Linked DNA regions of Solwaraspora sp. WMMA2065. The protein of the gene in region 2 interacts with the protein of the main gene of each other region in a pairwise test. Links are inferred from orthologs where the notes say so. Each region holds a gene or a part of one and is shown on either strand. Other genes may lie near its edges. The genes, in order: O7610_RS28445, ung and ndk.

Evidence for each region.
Region 1: the proteins of ung (region 2) and O7610_RS28445 interact in binary tests that used the Escherichia coli proteins (3 or more experiments, as listed by UniProt). The link is inferred for Solwaraspora sp. WMMA2065 from one-to-one orthologs.
Region 3: the proteins of ung (region 2) and ndk interact in binary tests that used the Escherichia coli proteins (3 or more experiments, as listed by UniProt). The link is inferred for Solwaraspora sp. WMMA2065 from one-to-one orthologs.

The regions. Positions count from the first base shown.
Region 1 is NZ_CP128361.1:6,267,127-6,273,294, reverse strand. What follows is about bases 1,052-4,050. They hold O7610_RS28445 (class I SAM-dependent DNA methyltransferase), read right to left. Parts: upstream 3,327-4,050; coding sequence 1,776-3,326; downstream 1,052-1,775. Other genes in these bases: O7610_RS28440 (restriction endonuclease subunit S), read right to left, coding at 3,323-4,050; O7610_RS28450 (serine/threonine-protein kinase), read right to left, coding at 1,052-1,608. Outside these bases: more of O7610_RS28450, read right to left, coding at 1-1,051; more of O7610_RS28440, read right to left, coding at 4,051-4,699; O7610_RS28435 (DEAD/DEAH box helicase family protein), read right to left, coding at 4,696-6,168. UniProt on the Escherichia coli protein: The subtype gamma methyltransferase (M) subunit of a type I restriction enzyme. The M and S subunits together form a methyltransferase (MTase) that methylates A-2 on the top and A-3 on the bottom strand of the sequence 5'-AACN(6)GTGC-3'.
Region 2 is NZ_CP128361.1:3,920,213-3,926,279, reverse strand. The notes cover bases 1,046-3,943. They hold ung (uracil-DNA glycosylase), read left to right. Parts: upstream 1,046-2,091; coding sequence 2,092-2,796; downstream 2,797-3,943. Other genes in these bases: tsaB (tRNA (adenosine(37)-N6)-threonylcarbamoyltransferase complex dimerization subunit type 1 TsaB), read left to right, coding at 3,878-3,943; O7610_RS17820 (helix-turn-helix domain-containing protein), read right to left, coding at 2,801-3,523; O7610_RS17830 (IS110 family RNA-guided transposase), read right to left, coding at 1,046-1,833. Outside these bases: tRNA (adenosine(37)-N6)-threonylcarbamoyltransferase complex ATPase subunit type 1 TsaE, read left to right, coding at 1-496; more of O7610_RS17830, read right to left, coding at 601-1,045; more of tsaB, read left to right, coding at 3,944-4,591; rimI (ribosomal protein S18-alanine N-acetyltransferase), read left to right, coding at 4,609-5,061; tRNA (adenosine(37)-N6)-threonylcarbamoyltransferase complex transferase subunit TsaD, read left to right, coding at 5,054-6,067. UniProt on the Escherichia coli protein: Excises uracil residues from the DNA which can arise as a result of misincorporation of dUMP residues by DNA polymerase or due to deamination of cytosine.
Region 3 is NZ_CP128361.1:2,913,709-2,919,610, reverse strand. Bases 744-3,476 are described here. They hold ndk (nucleoside-diphosphate kinase), read left to right. Parts: upstream 744-1,763; coding sequence 1,764-2,189; downstream 2,190-3,476. Other genes in these bases: O7610_RS13160 (alkaline phosphatase D family protein), read left to right, coding at 2,309-3,476; O7610_RS13170 (VOC family protein), read right to left, coding at 744-1,551. Also shown: O7610_RS13175 (DUF4233 domain-containing protein), read left to right, coding at 1-6; more of O7610_RS13170, read right to left, coding at 25-743; more of O7610_RS13160, read left to right, coding at 3,477-3,946; ileS (isoleucine--tRNA ligase), read left to right, coding at 4,274-5,902. UniProt on the Escherichia coli protein: Major role in the synthesis of nucleoside triphosphates other than ATP. The ATP gamma phosphate is transferred to the NDP beta phosphate via a ping-pong mechanism, using a phosphorylated active-site intermediate.

The DNA.
Region 1 (6,168 bases), 2.3 Mb from region 2 along the record:
GACGTTGACGAGTGCCTCCTGCTGCCGCTGCAGGGCGACCTTGCTCGGTCCTAGGTACGGCACCAGGACGCCGTTTCGGGGAACCCTATTTGTCTGCTTCCGGAACTGGATGCGTATGCCGTCATCTGTTTGCTCAATCACCTCGCCACGATCGACGGAATAGCCCTGAGGTGAGTGGGCCACCTCCCATTCCTCCCCCATCAGGGAAATCTCATGAGGTTCGGTCAGATGAAAAATGATTTTTCGGCCACGCTGAGTAATTCCCCTATAGACAATTGGCTTCCGGGCACCACGGGCAAGGACTTCGCGCGCTTCCAGCAGCCTGCGCCATTTTTCATACAGGTCACCAATCTTGTCCCCGTTCTCTGCCGAACTCTCGGCTGCAGCACGTTTATTTGACTGATCCTCGTCCAAGCGATCAAGCACAAAATCGATGCCTGCACTGGCCGCCGCCTCGCCCGGATCATCGAAACGGAGAGTCAGAAGTCGGCTGAAATCGACAGCTTTCTCTCGCCATCGCCGTAGCCACTCCTCGTCTCTGACACTAGCACTCACGATCCGCGCCCGGTCGTCATACTCGTGGTCCTGCACAACGCGCAGCATCATGGACTTGCCGGCAAGAACGATCACATCGCGGTCGACTTGCCGACTTCTTGCGTCGTATCCATAATCGATGTGCAATACATCACCCAAATCGTTGAGGACATCAGCCTCAGCCCGCCTTTGGTCAACCTTCTCCTTTTCAACGCGCAGGATCGCACCAGCGGCGGCACGGGTCATCCCAAGCCAAAGAACGTTATTCTTACGAGAGGTCCGTTGCCGGAAAATTTGGTAAGCATCCGTCAGCTTCTGGTTCAGCACTGCAGCATTTTTGAAGCGATCACTTGGATCGAGGGCGACACAATTCCACAGGACATCACGAATCTCGTTTGGCACGACTACGAGACTATTTAGCGCCGGCTCAAGGTCTGCGTAACTTGCGACCTCACGCGACGCAAGCACCTTGACCGCAAGTACCCCGAATGCAAATATGTCGCGCACATAAGGAACCGAATCATCCATTTCGGGAGGTGCGTACAAGCCAGACCGGAAGCCGGAAACAGTCCGGTCCGGATCCGTCATTTTTGAACGAATCTTTGCAATTCCAAAGTCCGCAAGCTTTACCTCACCTTCGGGATCAAGCAGCACATTTCCTGGCTTGACATCCCGATGCTCAATTTCCTTTGCGTGTGCAAAACTCAACGCATTTGCGAGCGGAAGGCCAATCTTGTCAAAGTACTCTTGCCACTCGTAAACGCGTCCTGCGTCAAGTTCGTCCTTCAGACTACGGTCGATCCACTCCAGGGCCATAAAGTACTTGCCGAGCTCTGCGCTCCATCCGGAGTCTAGCAAGCGGACGATGTTTTTGTGCTGCAGCTTTCCGAGTGTCTCCGTCTCCCGCTGCAAGAAAATCTCGATGACGCCGTCACCCGTAGGCGAGTTAAGCATCTTGACCGCGACGAACCCGCCACTTGCACTGTCGAACGCCTTCCGCACCTCTGACAAGCCACCCCGTTTTGGCGACTCGTCGGTCAGTACAAATCTACCATTAACCAGCGTTGGGGGCATTTGGCACTCCTCGGTTTGGCCGCAGGATATAATTCCCGCATAGCCGGACTGTTCTTGGATTGTCGGAGAGGCTTGTCAGACTAACCACAACCAACAAGGCACCAGAAACCGGATCTTTGCAGAGAGAGCGCACTCCCGTCTGGAGTGGGCACCGCATTCTTTCCACTCTACTGCAAAGTAGTATTTGCATCAGGAACTCTTGACTCCGACTTCTGCAAAGGTAGCGCATTCACTGCAGCGCGACTCGTGAGCGCGTCGGCGATGGCGGCGAACTCGCGTAGGGCGGCTTGTAGGTCTTCGACGATCTCCTGGGCGATGACCTCGGGTGGCAGCAGTGCGTCGGCGTCCTCCAGCGAGGCGTCCTTCAGCCAGGTGATGTCCAGGTTGACTTTGTCCCGGCTCAGCAACTCGTCGTAGTCGTACGCTCGGAACCGCTCGCTCTCCACCCGCTCGGCCCGATCCTTGCCCGGCAGGTAGCAGTCCCTGACGAACTCCTCCAGATGCTCCCGCCGCAGCGGGTTCTGCTTAAGGGTGAAGTGCTGGTTGGTGCGGAAGTCGTACACCCAGTGCTTGCTGGTCCACGGCTCCTCCCGGGCGCGCTTGCGCTCGAAGAACAGCACGTTGGCCTTGACCCCACCGGCGTAGAAGATGCCGGTCGGCAGCCGCAGCATGGTGTGCAGGTCGTACTGCTTGAGCAGCCGCCGCCGGATCGTCTCCCCCGCCCCGCCCTCGAAGAGCACGTTGTCGGGCAGCACCACCGCGGCCCGCCCGTCGATCTCCAGCATCGAAGCGATGTGCTGCACGAAGTTGAGCTGCTTGTTCGACGTCGTCGCCCAGAAGTCGGCGCGCTCGATCTCCCGCTCCTCGCGGCTGGCCCGCCCGTCCTCACCGATCATGCGGATCGACGAGCTACGCCCGAACGGCGGGTTGGCCAGCACCAGGCTGACCTTGCTCGACGGCTCCCGCCCGAGCGAGTCGCGGACGTCGATCAGCGACGGGCCGCTCGCCGTACCAATGCCGTGCAGCAGCATGTTCATGGCGGCGAGCCGCGCGGTGCCGTCGACCAGCTCGGTGCCGGTGATCCCACCGTTGGCCAGGTGCCGGGCCTGGTCGCGGGTCAGGCTGTCGCCGTGGTGCCGCTGGATATGGTCGTACGCCGACAGCAGGAACCCACCCGTGCCGCACGCCGGGTCGGTGATCGTGTCGCCCGGGGTCGGCTGCACGCAGTCGACGATCGCCTCGATCAGCGCACGCGGCGTGAAGTACTGCCCGGCACCCGACTTGGCATCCTCCGCGCCCTTGGCCAGCAGTTCCTCGTACGCGTCGCCCTTGACGTCGACGCCGGCCTGCGACCACTGCTCCTTGTCGATCAGGTCGACGATCAGCTTCTTGAGCTTCGCAGGGTCCTGGATCTTGTTCTGCGCCTTGCGGAAGATCGTGCCGAGCGTGCCGGACTCCTGCCCGAGGCCGCTGAGGATGTTGCGGTACTGCACTTCTAGCCGGACACCGTCGCTGTCGAGCAACGTCTGCCAGCTCAGGTCCGCCGGCACGATCTGCTCCGGCTTGAGCGGCCGGTTGGCCCGTTCGTGGGCCATCTTCAAGAACAGCAGGTACGTCAGCTGCTCCACGTAGTCGATCGTGGAAACCCCGTCGTCGCGCAGCACGTCGCAGTAGTTCCACAGCTTCTGCACCAGCCGGCGCGAATCCACGTTGCTCACAGCGGCAACTCTCCCTGCTGAAAATCGGTCCCAATCGCCCTGGTCGCGGGCGCAGCCAGCTCCTTGGCCGTACGCCGCCCTCGCTGCTTCGGCACCACCACCCGTTGCGCCCGAATGCGTGCCAGCAACTCCGACGCCGGCTCATCCGCCGGTTCCTGCTCCACCAACCGCCCCGCAAATGCCTCCACCAGCAACGCCTCACGAAGCCGCCCCGCCCGCCGATCGGCGTGGGCTATTGACTGCTCTACCTCTCCGAGGCTCACATCCAGTTCGGCGGAACGCGAAATGGCGCTACGCTGATACTCCAAATCAGGGACAGGGATGGTGATGATTCGCAGCTTCTCTTGAGGAAGGTGCTTGATAGTAGTTCCCGTAAGGAGCTTGTTGATCCGGCCGTTCCGGACGGACTCCTCAAGCATCAACGCTACCCAGTCCACCAGAACTCGCTCAGTGACTCGAACGCGGTGCAGAGCCTTTTGGTAGGCCATCTCTCGTGAGTCTCGCCAAACGGCACAGCGTCCCGGCTCACCACCCTCGCAGACCAGCAGGTCGCCTGCCTGCAACGCGAACCTGGTCCGCTCGCGGCTCCCCAGCGGCACGCGCTCGACGTTGGTGAGGTCCACAGAACCCCAGCGAACATTGATGTTCCGAAGGTACGGCGACAGCTCGCCAGTAGAACGCTTCGCGTCGAGCATCTTTCCCAGGCTCGTATCAGCCAATTCCCCTAGAGGAAGCTGAACGGCACCCGCAAGGAGCGCCTCCTCGCGAAGCGCCATCAACCGTGACCTACGCAATGGCAGCCGACGTGCCGCTGCTCGCTGCAAGTATCCTTTCCCCGCTTCCAACCGTGAAAGTTCCTTCTCGACGGCCGCGACGATGCGGCGCTGCTCAGCGAGTGGCGGAACCGGTAGTACCACGCTTCTCAGCTTGCCCACACTTAGTGTGTACAGCCCGCTGGTGGAACCCGCGACTGATCGAACGTAAGCCGAAACAGTCGGAGAGTTCCACGCATACTCAAGATACTCAGGCAGTACAGCCGGAGACGGACGGACGCAGATCAGATGATTCTGGTGGACGCAGTCGATGATACTTCCGTCCCAGAGCGCGGCTCGGCCAATCTGATCCGGGCTCCCGTTGCCCTCGACAACAAGCAAGTCCCCTCGCTGCAGCCTATAGCGGTCGAGCTCACCTTCGAAGAGTTCAACCTCGTGGATCTCGGACAGGTTGAGCTGCCCCCTGAGCACGTTGGCGACACGGAGAAATGGGTACTTGTTTTCGACCGGACGCCGTTTTGCTTGCTTTTGGATGCCACCCCTGATGTCAGCGACCTCGCCAAGGGTCGCCCATTCCCAGCCGGGGGGTAGGTCGCTCATGCGGTGAGTTCCTGGTTGAGTTCGGTGATGAGGGGTTCGGCCTGGGCACCGAAGGTCTGGACGTACCCGTCGATGCCGCCGCGTTCGGTGAACGGGGCGCCGTCCAGGTCGTCGGGGGTGACGGCAACGCTTGCCGCTATCACGTTCTTGATCCTTTCCAGCCACCAGACTTGCTCGGGGGTGAAGGCTGCGCCGGCCTGCTCCTGGCGCAGCAGCCAACCTTGGAAGCGTTCTTCGACGACCGACCGGTACGGGCGCAGCTCCTGGTCGAGGCCGAGCTCGTAGCGCACGAGGGTGATCAGGTCGGTGACGCCCCGGTCGCCGGGGGCTTCGGCGGTGCGGCCGAGCAGCACGTACGCCTCCCACAGCCGGTCCGGCGTCCACGCCTGCGGTGGTCGGGAGATCCGCGCGGCCAGCTCTTTGAGCTGGTCGAAGTCGACCCGGCCTTTGCCGTCGAAGAAGACCTGCAGCGCGGTGATCTCGTCGCGGTGTTCTTCGAGGTAGGCGTGCCAGCTGCGGACGACCTTCTGCGCCCGTTCGGCGGCCGGCACCCCGGCGGCGGACAGCAGCGTGTCCCGGTTGACCTCGTCGATGGTGATGTCGTGGGCGCGGCGGATCTCCAGGATGCGGTGCCGCAGCTCCGGTGCGGCGGCCAGCGGCCGGAGCGCTTCGGCGAGCAGGTCGCGTACCGCGTCGGGGCCGGCCTCGTGCGCGGGAATCAGCGATTCGGGGGCGACGGCGTCGGTGAGTCGGCGGGCGATTGCGGCCAGGGGTTGGCCGTCGGCGAGGTCGGTCAGCTCGGCGCGTTCGTCGTCGGTGAGTTGGCGGTCTAGCCGGGCCAGTCGGGCGGCCAGGGTGGCGACCTCGTCCTGGTCGGCGGTGAGGGTGCCGGCTTTGCCGAGGAGTTCGCGCAGTGAGATCTGTGCTTCGGTGCGCCGGTGCAGCGGCACCGCCTCGTCCAACTCCTGCTCGGTGACGCCGACCGCGTCGACGATGACGAACCGGTCCTTGACCTGGGCGTCCGGGGTGACGGCCTGGAAGTCGGCGGCGTCGATGGTGCGGGCGCCCCGGCCTTTCATCTGCTCGAAGTAGGTCGCCGTGCGGACCGGGCGCAGGAACAGCAGGCATTCCAGCGGCCGGACGTCGGTGCCGGTGGCGATCATGTCGACGGTGACGGCGATCCGCAGCTCCGGGCTGTTGCGCAGCGCCTGGATCAGCTCGTCGGGGTTGTCGCCGGTGCGCCGCGACGCGTACGTGATCTTGGTGGCGAAGTCGTTGCCGCGGCCGAAGACGTCGCGGACCATGGTGACGATCTCTTCGGCGTGGTTGTCGTCCCGAGCGAAGATCAACGTCTTGGGTACGGTCGTGCGGCCGGGGAAGATCTCGGTGAAGAGTCGGTCCCGGAAGGTCTCCAGCACCAGTTTCAGCTGGCCACGGGAGATCACCGTGCGGCCGACGTCCTTACCGAC
Region 2 (6,067 bases):
GATCCCGCTACCCGAACTGGCCGACACCCACGACCTCGGCCGCCGCCTCGGCCGGCTGCTGCGCCAAGGCGACCTGGTGGTGCTGACCGGTCCGCTCGGCGCCGGCAAGACCGCGCTGGTGCAGGGGATCGGCGACGGCCTCGGGGTACGCGGCGACGTCACCTCGCCGACCTTCGTCATCGCCCGGGTACACCAACCGGATCCGTCCCGGGGCGGCTCGCTCACCCTGGTGCACGCCGACGCGTACCGGCTCGGCGACGCGCCCGACCCGCGGGTTGAGATCGACGACCTCGACCTGGACGCCGACATGGACCGGGCGGTCACCGTCGTCGAGTGGGGCGAGGGGATGGTCGAGCAGCTGGCCGAGGCGCACCTGCTGGTCCGCATGCACCGGGCCGAGGACGACTCCCGGACCGCCGAGTTGATTGGACGGGGCCCCGGCTGGTCGGGTCGGCTCGCCGGGCTGGACCAGCCGGCCGGCCATGCTGGACGGTGATGTCGTAGGCCACCCGTAGAGTGCCGGACGGCGCGCAGCTGTCCATGAGGACGGGCGGCGGCCACCACCGAGGCGTGACGAAAGACATCCCAGGAGCTTGAATGTCAAGCAGCAGCCTTGCTGAGGTGATGCGACCACGCGGTCGCCTCGTCGTAGACGGTGCCGGTCTTCAGGCATCCGTGCAGGATGCCGACGAGCCGGTTGGCGAGTTGGCGCAGCGCGGCGTTGTAGCTGGCGCCGCGGGCACGTTGCCGGTCGTAGTAGGCGCGGGCACCCGGCGAGGCCTTCAACGCGGAGAACGCCTGGGTCATCAGGGCGTCGATGAGCCGGTCGTTGTGGACGAACCGGGCCGCGACGGTCCTCTTCTTCCCGGACGCGCGGGTGATCGGGCTGGTCGCGGCGTAGTTCTTCCGGGCCTTCGCGGTGGCGTAGCGGTCGTGGTCGTCACCGAACTCGGCGAGCACCCGGGCGCCGAGGACGGCACCCAGTCCGGGCTGGGACAGGATGATCTCAGCGTCCGGGTGCCGGCCAAAATGGTCCTCCACCTGCCCTTGCAGGGCCTTGACCTGCTCGTTGAGAGTGACCAGCAGGGCGACCAGGGCGCGCACCGACGCGGCGTAGGCGGTGGTGACCACGGCCGGCTGGCCGAGGTGCTCGGCACGCAGCACCGCCTGGATCGACGCGGCCTTGGCCGCGACGTCACGGCGCCGGGCCCGTTTGAGAGCGGCGCTGATCTGGCTGATACTCAGCCGGGCGGCGCTGGCCGGATCAGGGGCCTTCGCGAGGAGTTGCAGGGTGTCAGCGGCGTCGAGGTCCTCGAACGCCTCCAACGCCGCAGGGAAGTACTCCCGCAGCGCGTGCCGCAGCCGCTGCACAGCACGGGTGCGTTCCCAGATCAGCGTCTTGTGCATCCGGGTGACGACCTTGACCGCCTCGGCGTCCGCCGAGTCTCCGGCCATCGGGCTCAGTTGGTGCGAGTCGGTGCGCACCATGTCGGCCAGCATGTGCGCGTCGGCGGCGTCGCTCTTGGCCCGGGACACCGCCAGACGTTCCCGGTAGCGGGCCGCCTGCAACGGGTTGACCGGGTACACCGTGTACCCGGCGGCGACCAGCGCCTGCACCCACGGGCCCCGATCGGTCTCGATACCGATCTTCACCTGAGCAGCAGCAGCGTCGGCGTCGATGTCGTCGCCGAGCGCCGTGCCGATCATCGCGTGGAGCCTGGTGATGCCGGCGATGCCCTCGGGCAGCCTCGCCTTGGCCAGCCTGCGGCCGGAGGCGTCCATGAGCTCGACGTCGTGGTGGTCCTCCGCCCAGTCATCTCCTATGAACAGCAACGTCTCTCCCGCCTATTGAGTCGATCACCGCTGGTAGCCAGGAGGAGAACCATCAGCGACCTAATGAAGCAGTGCTCACGCCGCGACCGGGCGGGCACGACATCCCATCAGCGATCAACTCTCCACACCGACCAGCCGGGGCACGATCTTTCGTCAGGACTCGACGTCCAGGAACCCGGAGTGCTCACCGGCTGGCGGCTACCTACCCACCAGGAGTTTGCCGGATGGCTCACTCCCAGAACTCATTAGGCTCCCGAGATGCTCGACCTGCTGGCCATGTTGCCTCCTGCCTGGGCCACCGCGCTCACCCCGCACCTGGACCCGGCCGGCACCACCGCGCTCGGCCGGTACGTCGCCGACGAGTACGCCGACCAGACGGTGTACCCGCCGGTGGCGGACCTCTTCACCGCTTACCGGCTGTGTCAGCCGGAGCAGTGCCGGGTGCTTATCCTCGGCCAGGACCCGTACCACCGGGCCGTGCAGGCCCACGGGCTCAGCTTCAGCGTCCGCGACGGGGTATCGGTGCCGCCGTCGCTGCGCAACGTATTCAAGGAGCTGGGCACCGATGTCGGGGTGCCGATGCCGCGCAGCGGTGACCTGACCGGCTGGGCGGCCCAGGGCGTGCTGCTGCTCAACGCGGTGCTCACCGTGCGGCAGGGCCGGCCCGGCTCACACGCCGGCAAGGGCTGGGAGGAGTTCACCGACGCCACGATCGCCGCGCTCGACGCCCGCGACCAGCGGGTCGTCTTCCTGCTGTGGGGCGGCTACGCGCGCAAGAAGCGCGGGCTGATCACCAACCCGGGGCACGTCGTGCTGGAGGCCGGCCACCCCAGCCCGATGAACCCGCGGGGTTTTCTCGGCAGCCGGCCGTTCAGCGCCACCGACAAGGCGCTGGCCGACGCCGGCCTGCCCGGCATCGACTGGAGCCGGACCGGCGGTGCCGATCAGCCGGTGGCCGGCTGACCGGTCAACCGCCGCGCCCCGGTACCGGCTGACCACTGCGGCCCGCCCGGTGCCGGTCCAGTAGCCGGGCGACGCCCGGATCGGCGATCGCCAGCTCGGCCAGCGGCACCACCGGGTAGTGCCGCTCGCCGTGCCGTACGTCGATCGACTCGGGGAGTTTGTCGCACATCCGGGCGTGGATCTCACCGGCTATCGTCTGCCACCGGAGTGGATGCGGCTCGCGTGGATCGACCGGAATGTGCCGGTACTCCTGCCAGCGGTCCATCCACCGGCTCGCGTACCGGCCGGTTAGCCATTCGGTGATGGCGTCCGCCTCGGACCAGAGCAGGGCCACGTGCACCCCGGGTGCCGGCACCGGCGCGCCCTGCAGCAGTGCGGCGGTCGGACCGTCGAAGACGTAGCTGATTCCGTCGACGTGGCGGCGGAACCGCTCGACGTCGGTGTCCAGGAGCCGGTCATCGATCCCGCGGTCGGCGAGTTGCGCTATCTGCTGGTCCACGTCCTCGTCGAGGTCCTCGACTCCGACCACGAGTTGCCGGCCCAGCGCCGCGAACAACCGCTCGACCAGTGGCAGCGCCGCGCCCCGGTGACCGGACTCGACCCTGGCTACGGTGGTTTGCGCGATTCCGGTGGCCGTGGCCAGATCCCGCTGGGTCAGCCGGCGGAGTTCGCGTTCCTGCCGCAGCAGCCGGCCGACCTCCCCGCCGAGCCGGGTCGACGATTCCATTCGCTGATGCTCCCTGTCCGGTACCGATAATGTCCATCCTCGACGGATGTCCGGTTCCCGACCGGCGGCGCGTGACCGGCTGGTTGGACTCCCGGGCGGCCGGACTTGGACCGGACTCGGACCGGACCGGGCCAGGTTCGGCGCGGGGGACATGGTCTCTCTCCAGGCTTGATGCACCTGTGGCATCAAGATGCACGTGTGGCATCAGGTCCGGAGAGTATGAGTGGCGGGCGACACGCGCGACACGCGCGACACGGGGGGTCGCGGGGGGTGTGGGGGGTGTGGGGCGACCCGACCACGGGCGCGCCGAGGGCAGCCAGGAGCCGGCCGCGGTGTCCGGTTAGGGTGCATACCGTGCTGGTACTGGTGCTGGATTCGTCGACTCCCGCGGTGACCGCCGCGCTGGCCGAGATCACCGACGACGTACGTCTGCTGGCCAGCCGACGTACGGTCGACGCGCGGGCGCACGGCGAACTGCTCTCCCCGCAGATCGCCGCCTGCCTGGCCGAGTCCGGCGCGGCGGCGGCGGACCTGACCGCAGTGGTGGCCGGGCTCGGCCCCGGGCCGTTCACCGGACTGCGGGTCGGTCTGGTCACCGCCGCCAGCGTGGCGCATGCCCTCGACATCCCGACGTACGGCGTCAACTCGCTCGACGCGCTCGGCTATGCCGCCGGCACCGACCTCGCCGGCACCGACCTCGCCGGCAGCGACGCCGCGACCGGCCGGGTGCTGGCTGCTACCGACGCGCGGCGCCGGGAGATCTACTGGGCGGTGTACGCCGCCGACGGTCAGCGGCTCACCGACCCGGCGGTCGACGCGCCGGCCGCCGTCGCCGAGGCCCTGGCGGGTCTCGGCGTCACCACGGCAGTCGGCGACGGCGCCCTGCGCTACGCCGAACTGCTCGGCGTACCGGTGCGACCCGAGCCCCGCTACCCGGACGCGCTGCCGCTGGCGCGGTTGGCGGCCGACCGGGTCCGCACCGCCGCGCTCACCGAGCCGTTGACCCCTTGCTACCTGCGCCGGCCCGACGCCGTCGCGGCGGCCGGACGCAAACCGGTGCTCCAGTGACCCAGGTCAGTGGGCAGCTGCGGACCGTCCGGTTCCGCTGGTGGCACATCGAACAGGCGGTACCGATCGAAGCCGACCTGTTCGGTGCCGAACAGTGGTCGGCCGAGATGTTCTGGAACGAGCTGGCCAACGGACACCACTACCTGGCCGTCGTCGACGGCACCGACCAGCTGGCCGGGTACGCCGGGCTGGCACTGGCCGGCGATCCGGCGACACCCGACGAGGCGTGGGTGCAGAACGTCGCGGTACGCCGGGACCACCAACGGCGCGGCGTGGGCCGGACCCTGCTGGCCGGGCTGCTCGACGAAGCCACCCGACGCGGGGCCGGCCGGACCTACCTGGAGGTCGCGGTGGACAACGCGCCCGCGCAACGGCTGTACGCGGCGTACGGTTTCGAACCGGTGGGTGTACGCCGTGGCTACTACCAACCCAGCAACACCGACGCTCTGGTGATGATGCGAGATGGCTGACGAACCACTGGTCCTCGGGATCGAGACCTCCTGCGACGAGACCGGGGTCGGCATCGTCCGCGGGCACACGCTGCTCGCCGACGCGCTGGCCTCCAGCGTGGCCGAACACGCCAGGTTCGGCGGCGTGGTGCCGGAGGTGGCCAGCCGGGCCCACCTGGAAGCGATCGTGCCGACGATGCGCCGGGCGCTCGACGACGCCGGTGTCACCCTGGCCGACATCGACGCGATCGCGGTGACCGCCGGCCCCGGTCTGGCCGGTGCTTTGCTGGTCGGCGTCGCGGCGGCCAAGGGCTACGCGATCGCCACCGACAAGCCGGTGTTCGGTGTCAACCACCTCGCCGCCCACGTGGCCGTCGACACCCTGGAGCACGGTCCGCTGCCGGAGCCGGCGATCGCCCTGCTGGTCTCCGGTGGGCATTCGTCGCTGCTGCTGGTCGACGACCTGACCGCCGGAGTCACCCCGCTCGGCGCCACCATCGACGACGCGGCCGGTGAGGCGTTCGACAAGGTGGCCCGGCTGCTCGGCCTGCCGTTCCCCGGCGGGCCGCCGATCGACCGGTCGGCTCGCGACGGTGACGCCGCGGCGATCGCATTCCCCCGTGGACTCACCGCGCCGAAGGACCTCGCCGCGCACCGGTTCGACTTCTCCTTCTCCGGACTGAAGACCGCGGTGGCCCGCTGGGTCGAAGCCCGGGAACGAGCCGGTGAACCGGTGCCGGTGGCGGACGTCGCCGCGTCGTTCCAGGAGGCGGTCTGCGACGTGCTGACCGCCAAGGCGGTCGACGCCTGCCGGGACCGGGGCGTCGAGACCCTGGTCATCGGTGGCGGGGTGGCGGCCAACTCGCGGCTGCGGGCGATGGCCGAGCAACGCTGCGAGCGGTACGGGATCCGGGTCCGGGTGCCCCGGCCGAAACTGTGCACCGACAACGGCGCGATGGTCGCCGCGCTCGGTTCGCATCTGGTCGCCGCCGGGGTACCGGCCAGCCGGCTGGACCTGCCGGCCGAC
Region 3 (5,902 bases), 1.0 Mb from region 2 along the record:
AGCTGACCACAGCCGTCGCCGGGGTCACTGCGACACGTCGGCGTCGGACGTCGGCTGGTCGCGGTCACGCCACTCGATGATGGCGATGCCGTGGCCGTCCGGGTCGCGGAAAGCGGCTGCCCACAGCTCCAACCGGGCACCACGGTTGACTGCCCGGGGCGCGTAGGTGAACCGCACCCCTTTGGCCTTGAGTTCGTCGTGCATCCGTTGCAGGCCGTCGACTTCTAGGTTGAGGTGCATGAGCCGACGGTTGACCGGGGCGACCTCGGGCACCGACCGCAGCACCAGGCGGGTCTGCCCGGAGGCGAGCACTGCGTTTCCGTCACCGCCGTCGATCTCGAAGAAGCCGAGCATGTCGCGGTAGAACTCGACCGACCGGTCGAGGTCCGCGACGAGCAGGGTCAGACCGACGCCGTGAATCGGCCCGTGATCGTCGGCCGGTTCGCCGGCCAGGGTGTCGGGGCCGGCGGCGGCCAGGTCGGCGAGCGGTCCGTCCGGGTCGGGCACCGACCCGCCGTCGGGGTCGTCTGCGTCCGGGTCGGGCTGGTCGGCCAGCGCCGTCCCAGTGGCGGTCGGTGACTCGGCGCGGGCCTCGGCGGCGGCCCGGCCCCGGTCCGCTCCGGCGGTGACCGTGCCGGCCTCCGGCTCGGCGGGTGGGGAGTACGGCCGTGGCCGGGCACGGCGCGGCAGCGGCACCGGCTGCGGGTCCACCACCGTGCCGTCCACCACCTTGTGGCCGCCCGGAGACTGGCTCACCACGACGGGGTCGCCGACCTTGCCGGGGTCCTTGCCGGGGTTGCCGGGATCCTCCGGCTCGGACGGTTCGATGTCCGGGTCGAACCCTGGGGTGGCGAAGTCCGGGCGGGGGTTCTCCGCCGGGTCGCGTTGGCGCTGACGCGGATCGTCGGCCGGACCGGCGGGCTCGGCCGGATCGTCGTCGCGCAGCCCCGCACCGAGATCGGCGGTCCGGGTGGTGTCCGGGTCGAGGAACAGGTCGTCGGAGCGTCGCCGCACCCACGGCGGCTCCTCATCGACGTCGAGCAGGTCGTCGTCGAGGGTGCTGAAATCGGGCTCGTCGAACTCCGGCGGCAGGTCGGCCCGCTGCGCGGCGGCTTCGGCGTGGGTGAGCACGTCGTCCCAGATGATCCGTACGTGACGTTGGTCGTCGATGGCGACCATGATCGGCAGCGTGGCACCGGGGTCGGGCCACTTCGCCACCGGCACCCGGGGGTCGCGGACCTTGACCGACCGTGGCGGTACGCCCGGCGCGTCCACCAGGATCTGCAGTTCGCAGCGGCCGTAGGTGGAGGAGGCCGGCGGCTCGGAGACGCTGCGGACGTGGGCGATGCCAGCCACCCAGGCGCGCTCAGTGCCGGGGAACGCGGTGATCAGCACCAGGCTGACCGCGAGCACCAGCAGCGCCACGCCCAGCGCGGCGATCGCCCAGCTGGTCATGCCTGCGCCGAAGAGGATGATGAACGTGGCGAAAGTGCCCAGCACCGTGCCGATGAGCTTGCGGGCGGTGGAAACCGATCGATGGCCGTTCGCCACAGTAGACCTCCCTGCGTCAAGGCCAGGCTAGGCCGGGCCCGGCGAGGATGGAAGAGCCACGACCGGTGGCGTCGGTAGCCGCCGGTCCTCGTCCGTCCCCTGGCCCTCCATCATGACGCGCGGGGCGGCGTGGACCCACTAGGCTGGCAGCGCCAGTCCGTACCGGATCGCTCCGCAGGGGAGCGCTGCCGGTCCGTCGATAAGGAGCCAGCGTGTCCAGCCCCACCGATGTCGAACGTACCCTCGTGTTGATCAAGCCGGACGCGGTCCGGCGCGGCTTGGTCGGCGAGATCCTCGGCCGGTTCGAGCGTAAGGGACTGTACCTGGTCACCCTGCAGTCGCGCCGGATGGACGAGGACCTGGCCGGCGCGCACTACGCCGACCATGTGGACAAGCCGTTCTACCCGCCGCTGAAGGAGTTCATGACCGGCGGGCCGCTGGTCGCCCTGGTGCTCGCCGGTGACCAGGCCATCGATGTGGTCCGTGGGCTGATCGGCACCACCGACGGGCGAAAGGCGACGGCCGGCACCATTCGCGGCGACCTGGCGCTGTCCAACCGGGAGAACCTGGTGCACGCCTCGGACTCCCCGGAGAGCGCGGCCCGCGAGATCAAGCTCTGGTTCCCCGACCTGGGCTGACCCCGGTCGATCAGCCGCAGGTTGTCGGCCGGTTCGTGTGCTGGCCACCTGATTCGGGGGATCTCGCCACATTTCATCGATAGACCTCTTGGGGACACCGGACTTCCCAGGAGGATTCGATGAACCCATTCGACCGCCGTACCCTGCTGCGGGCCGGACTGGCCGGCGGCACCGGACTCGCTGGCGGCGCGCTGCTCGGCGGAGCCGGCGCGGCCGCCAGCGGGCCCGCAGCGTCGGGCCGGCCTGCGGCGCCGGCCTGGCACCCCACCGGCCGGCCGGTGCTCACCCACGGCGTCCAGAGCGGCGTGGCCGGCCCCGGCGAGGCCGTCGTCTGGACCCGCGCGGACCGGGTCGGCCGGCTGATCGTCGAAGTCGGCCGCCGGCCGGACCTGCGCGACGCCCGGCGGGTACGCGGCCCGGTGCTCGACAGCCGCGGCGACTACACCGGCAAGGTACGGCTGCGTGGCCTGCCCGCCGGCGAGCGGCTGCACTACCGGGTGCGGGTGGAGAGTCTGCACCGTCCCAGCCTGGTCAGCGAACCGTTGACCGGTTCGCTGAGCACCGCACCCCGCGCCGGTGGTCACCACGGACACCACCGGGGCCGGCCGGTCGGCGGCACCCGGGGTCGGGTCGACGACGTGCGGTTCGTCTGGACCGGGGACATCGCCGGCCAGGGCTGGGGGATCAGCGAGGACTTCGGCGGGATGCGGATCTTCGAGGCGATGCGGCGTGGCCGGCCGGACTTCTTCCTGTGCAGCGGCGACACGGTGTACGCCGACAACCCGCTCGCTGAGACGGTGACCCTGCCGGACGGGCGGGTGTGGCGCAACCTGGTGACCCCGGAGAAGTCCAAGGTCGCCGAGACGCTCACCGAGTTCCGTGGCCAGTTCGCCTACAACCTGCTCGACGCGCAGCTGCGGTCGTTCGCCGCCGAGGTGCCGCAACTCAACCAGTGGGACGACCATGAGGTGACCAACAACTGGTACCCGGGCGAGATCCTCACCGACCCGCGTTACACCGAGACCCGGGTCGACGTGCTGGCCGCCCGGTCCCGGCAGGCGTTCCACGAGTGGCTGCCGACCCCGGACGACGGACCGCTGTACCGGGTGGTCCGCTACGGGCCGCTGCTGGACGTGTTCGTCCTCGACATGCGCACCTACAAGGACCCCAACGACGGCAACACCTACGCCGACCCGCATCGGGGCCTGCTCGGCACCCAGCAACGGCAGTGGCTGATCCGCGAGCTCACCCGGTCGACGGCCACCTGGAAGGTGATCGCCAACAACCTGCCGCTCGGCCTGATCGTGCCGGACGGTGGCGCAGCCCAGGAAGGCATCGCCCAGGGCGACGGCGGCGCGCCGGCCGGGCGGGAGCTGGAGTTCGCCGAGATTCTCGGCGCGGCGCACCGGGCCGGTGTCACCGGTATCGTCTTCCTCACCGCTGACGTGCACTACACCGCCGCCCATCACTACGATCCGGCACGGGCAGCGGTGGCCGACTTCACCCCGTTCTGGGAGTTCGTCTCCGGCCCGGCGCACGCCGGGGCGTTCGGCCCGAACACCCTCGACGGTACGTTCGGCCCGGAGGCGGTGTTCGTCAACGCCCCACCGCGGGCCAACACCTCACCGGCCGATGGTTTCCAGCACTACGGCGAGGTGTTCGTCGACGGCGAATCCCGGGCGTTCACCGTGCACCTGCGCGACCGGGACGGCCGTTCGCTCTGGTCGGCCACCCTGCCGGCCTCGTCCGCCCGCTGAAACCGGAAGTGGCAGGCGGACGGAAACCAGCTCGACGGGTGGGATACGCTCAAAACTGAAGGCAACCCAAAGGCGACGACCCGGCCATCACCGGTGAGCCTCCGGAAGAACCGGCTACCACTGCCCGGCAGCGGCGGCCCCAGTAGAACCGGACGGGTCCGGCCCGTCACAGCCGGCCGATGAGCGGGCGGTCGCGCACCTCGGCGACCGCCAAGCGAGGTGGTACCGCGGCCCACCGTGGCGACGTCCGGCAGCAGTCGGCGACCCGCGACGGGTTCGTCCTCGCAGACCACGAGACAGTGAGCTGCGCGAGGAGAGGGCACCACCATGGCGTACCCGATGACCGACCCCGCCACCGGCGTGCCGGCCAGTCCGGACCTGCCCCAGGTGGAGCGCCGTGTCCTGGACTACTGGACGGCGGACAAGACCTTCGAAGCCAGCGTCGACCAGCGTGACCCGGGTCCGGACGGCGCCAACGAGTACGTCTTCTACGACGGCCCGCCGTTCGCCAACGGCCTGCCGCACTACGGCCACCTCTTCACCGGCTACGTCAAGGACGTGGTGCCGCGCTACCAGACGATGCGCGGCCGGCGGGTCGAGCGCCGCTTCGGCTGGGACTGCCACGGGCTGCCCGCCGAGGTCGAGGCCGAACGCCAGCTCGGCATCTCCACGAAGGCGGAAATCGTCGAGCTGGGCATGGAGCGCTTCAACGACGTCTGCCGCAGCTCGGTGCTGACCTACACGCAGGACTGGGAGCGTTACGTCACCCGGCAGGCCCGCTGGGTCGACTTCGTCAACGACTACAAGACGCTCGACCTGGACTACATGGAGAGCGTCATGTGGGCCTTCAAGGCCCTGTATGACAAGGGGCTGGTCTACGAGGGCTTCCGGGTGTTGGCCTACTGCTGGCGCTGTGAGACGCCGCTGAGCAACACCGAGACCCGGATGGACGACGTCTACCGCGACCGGCAGGACCCGACCGTCACCGTCTGGTTCGAGCTGGCGCCGGCGCAGCCCGGTGGCGAGCCGGAACGGATCGGGGTGTGGACCACCACGCCGTGGACGCTGCCGTCGAACCTGGCCCTCGCCGTCGGCCCGGACATCGAGTACGCGGTGCTGCAGCGCGACGGGCAGCGGTACCTGCTGGGGGCGGCACGGGTCGAGGCGTACGCCAAGGAACTGGACGGGTTCGAGCGGGTCGGCACGGTCCGCGGCGCCGACCTGGTCGGACGCCGCTACACCCCGCTGTTCGACTACCTGGTCGACCGGGCCGGCCCGAACGCCTACCAGGTCCTCGGCGCCGACTTCGTCACCACCGAGGACGGCACCGGGGTGGTGCACATGGCCCCGGCGTTCGGTGAGGACGACCAGAACACCTGCAACGCCGCCGGCATCCCGACGATCGTCACCGTCGACGACCACACCCGGTTCACCGCCCTGGTCCCGCCGTACGCGGGGGAGCAGGTCTTCGACACCAACAAGCCGATCATCCGTGAGCTGCGCGACCGGGGCCTGCTGCTGCGCCACGACACCTACACCCACTCGTACCCGCACTGCTGGCGCTGTGACACGCCGTTGGTCTACAAGGCGGTGTCGTCGTGGTTCGTGGCCGTGTCCACCTTCCGGGACCGGATGGTGGAGCTGAACCAGCAGATCTCCTGGACGCCGGCGCACGTAAAGGACGGCTCGTTCGGCAAGTGGCTGGCCGGAGCGCGGGACTGGTCGATCAGCCGGAACCGGTTCTGGGGCTCACCGATCCCGGTGTGGCGCTCGGACGACCCGGCCTATCCGCGGGTCGATGTGTACGGCTCGCTCGACGAGCTGGAGCGTGACTTCGGCGTACGCCCGGCCGACCTGCACCGGCCCGGCATCGACGAGCTGACCCGGCCCAACCCGGACGACCCGACCGGACGGTCCACGATGCGCCGGGTGCCGGAGGTGCTCGACTGCTGGTTC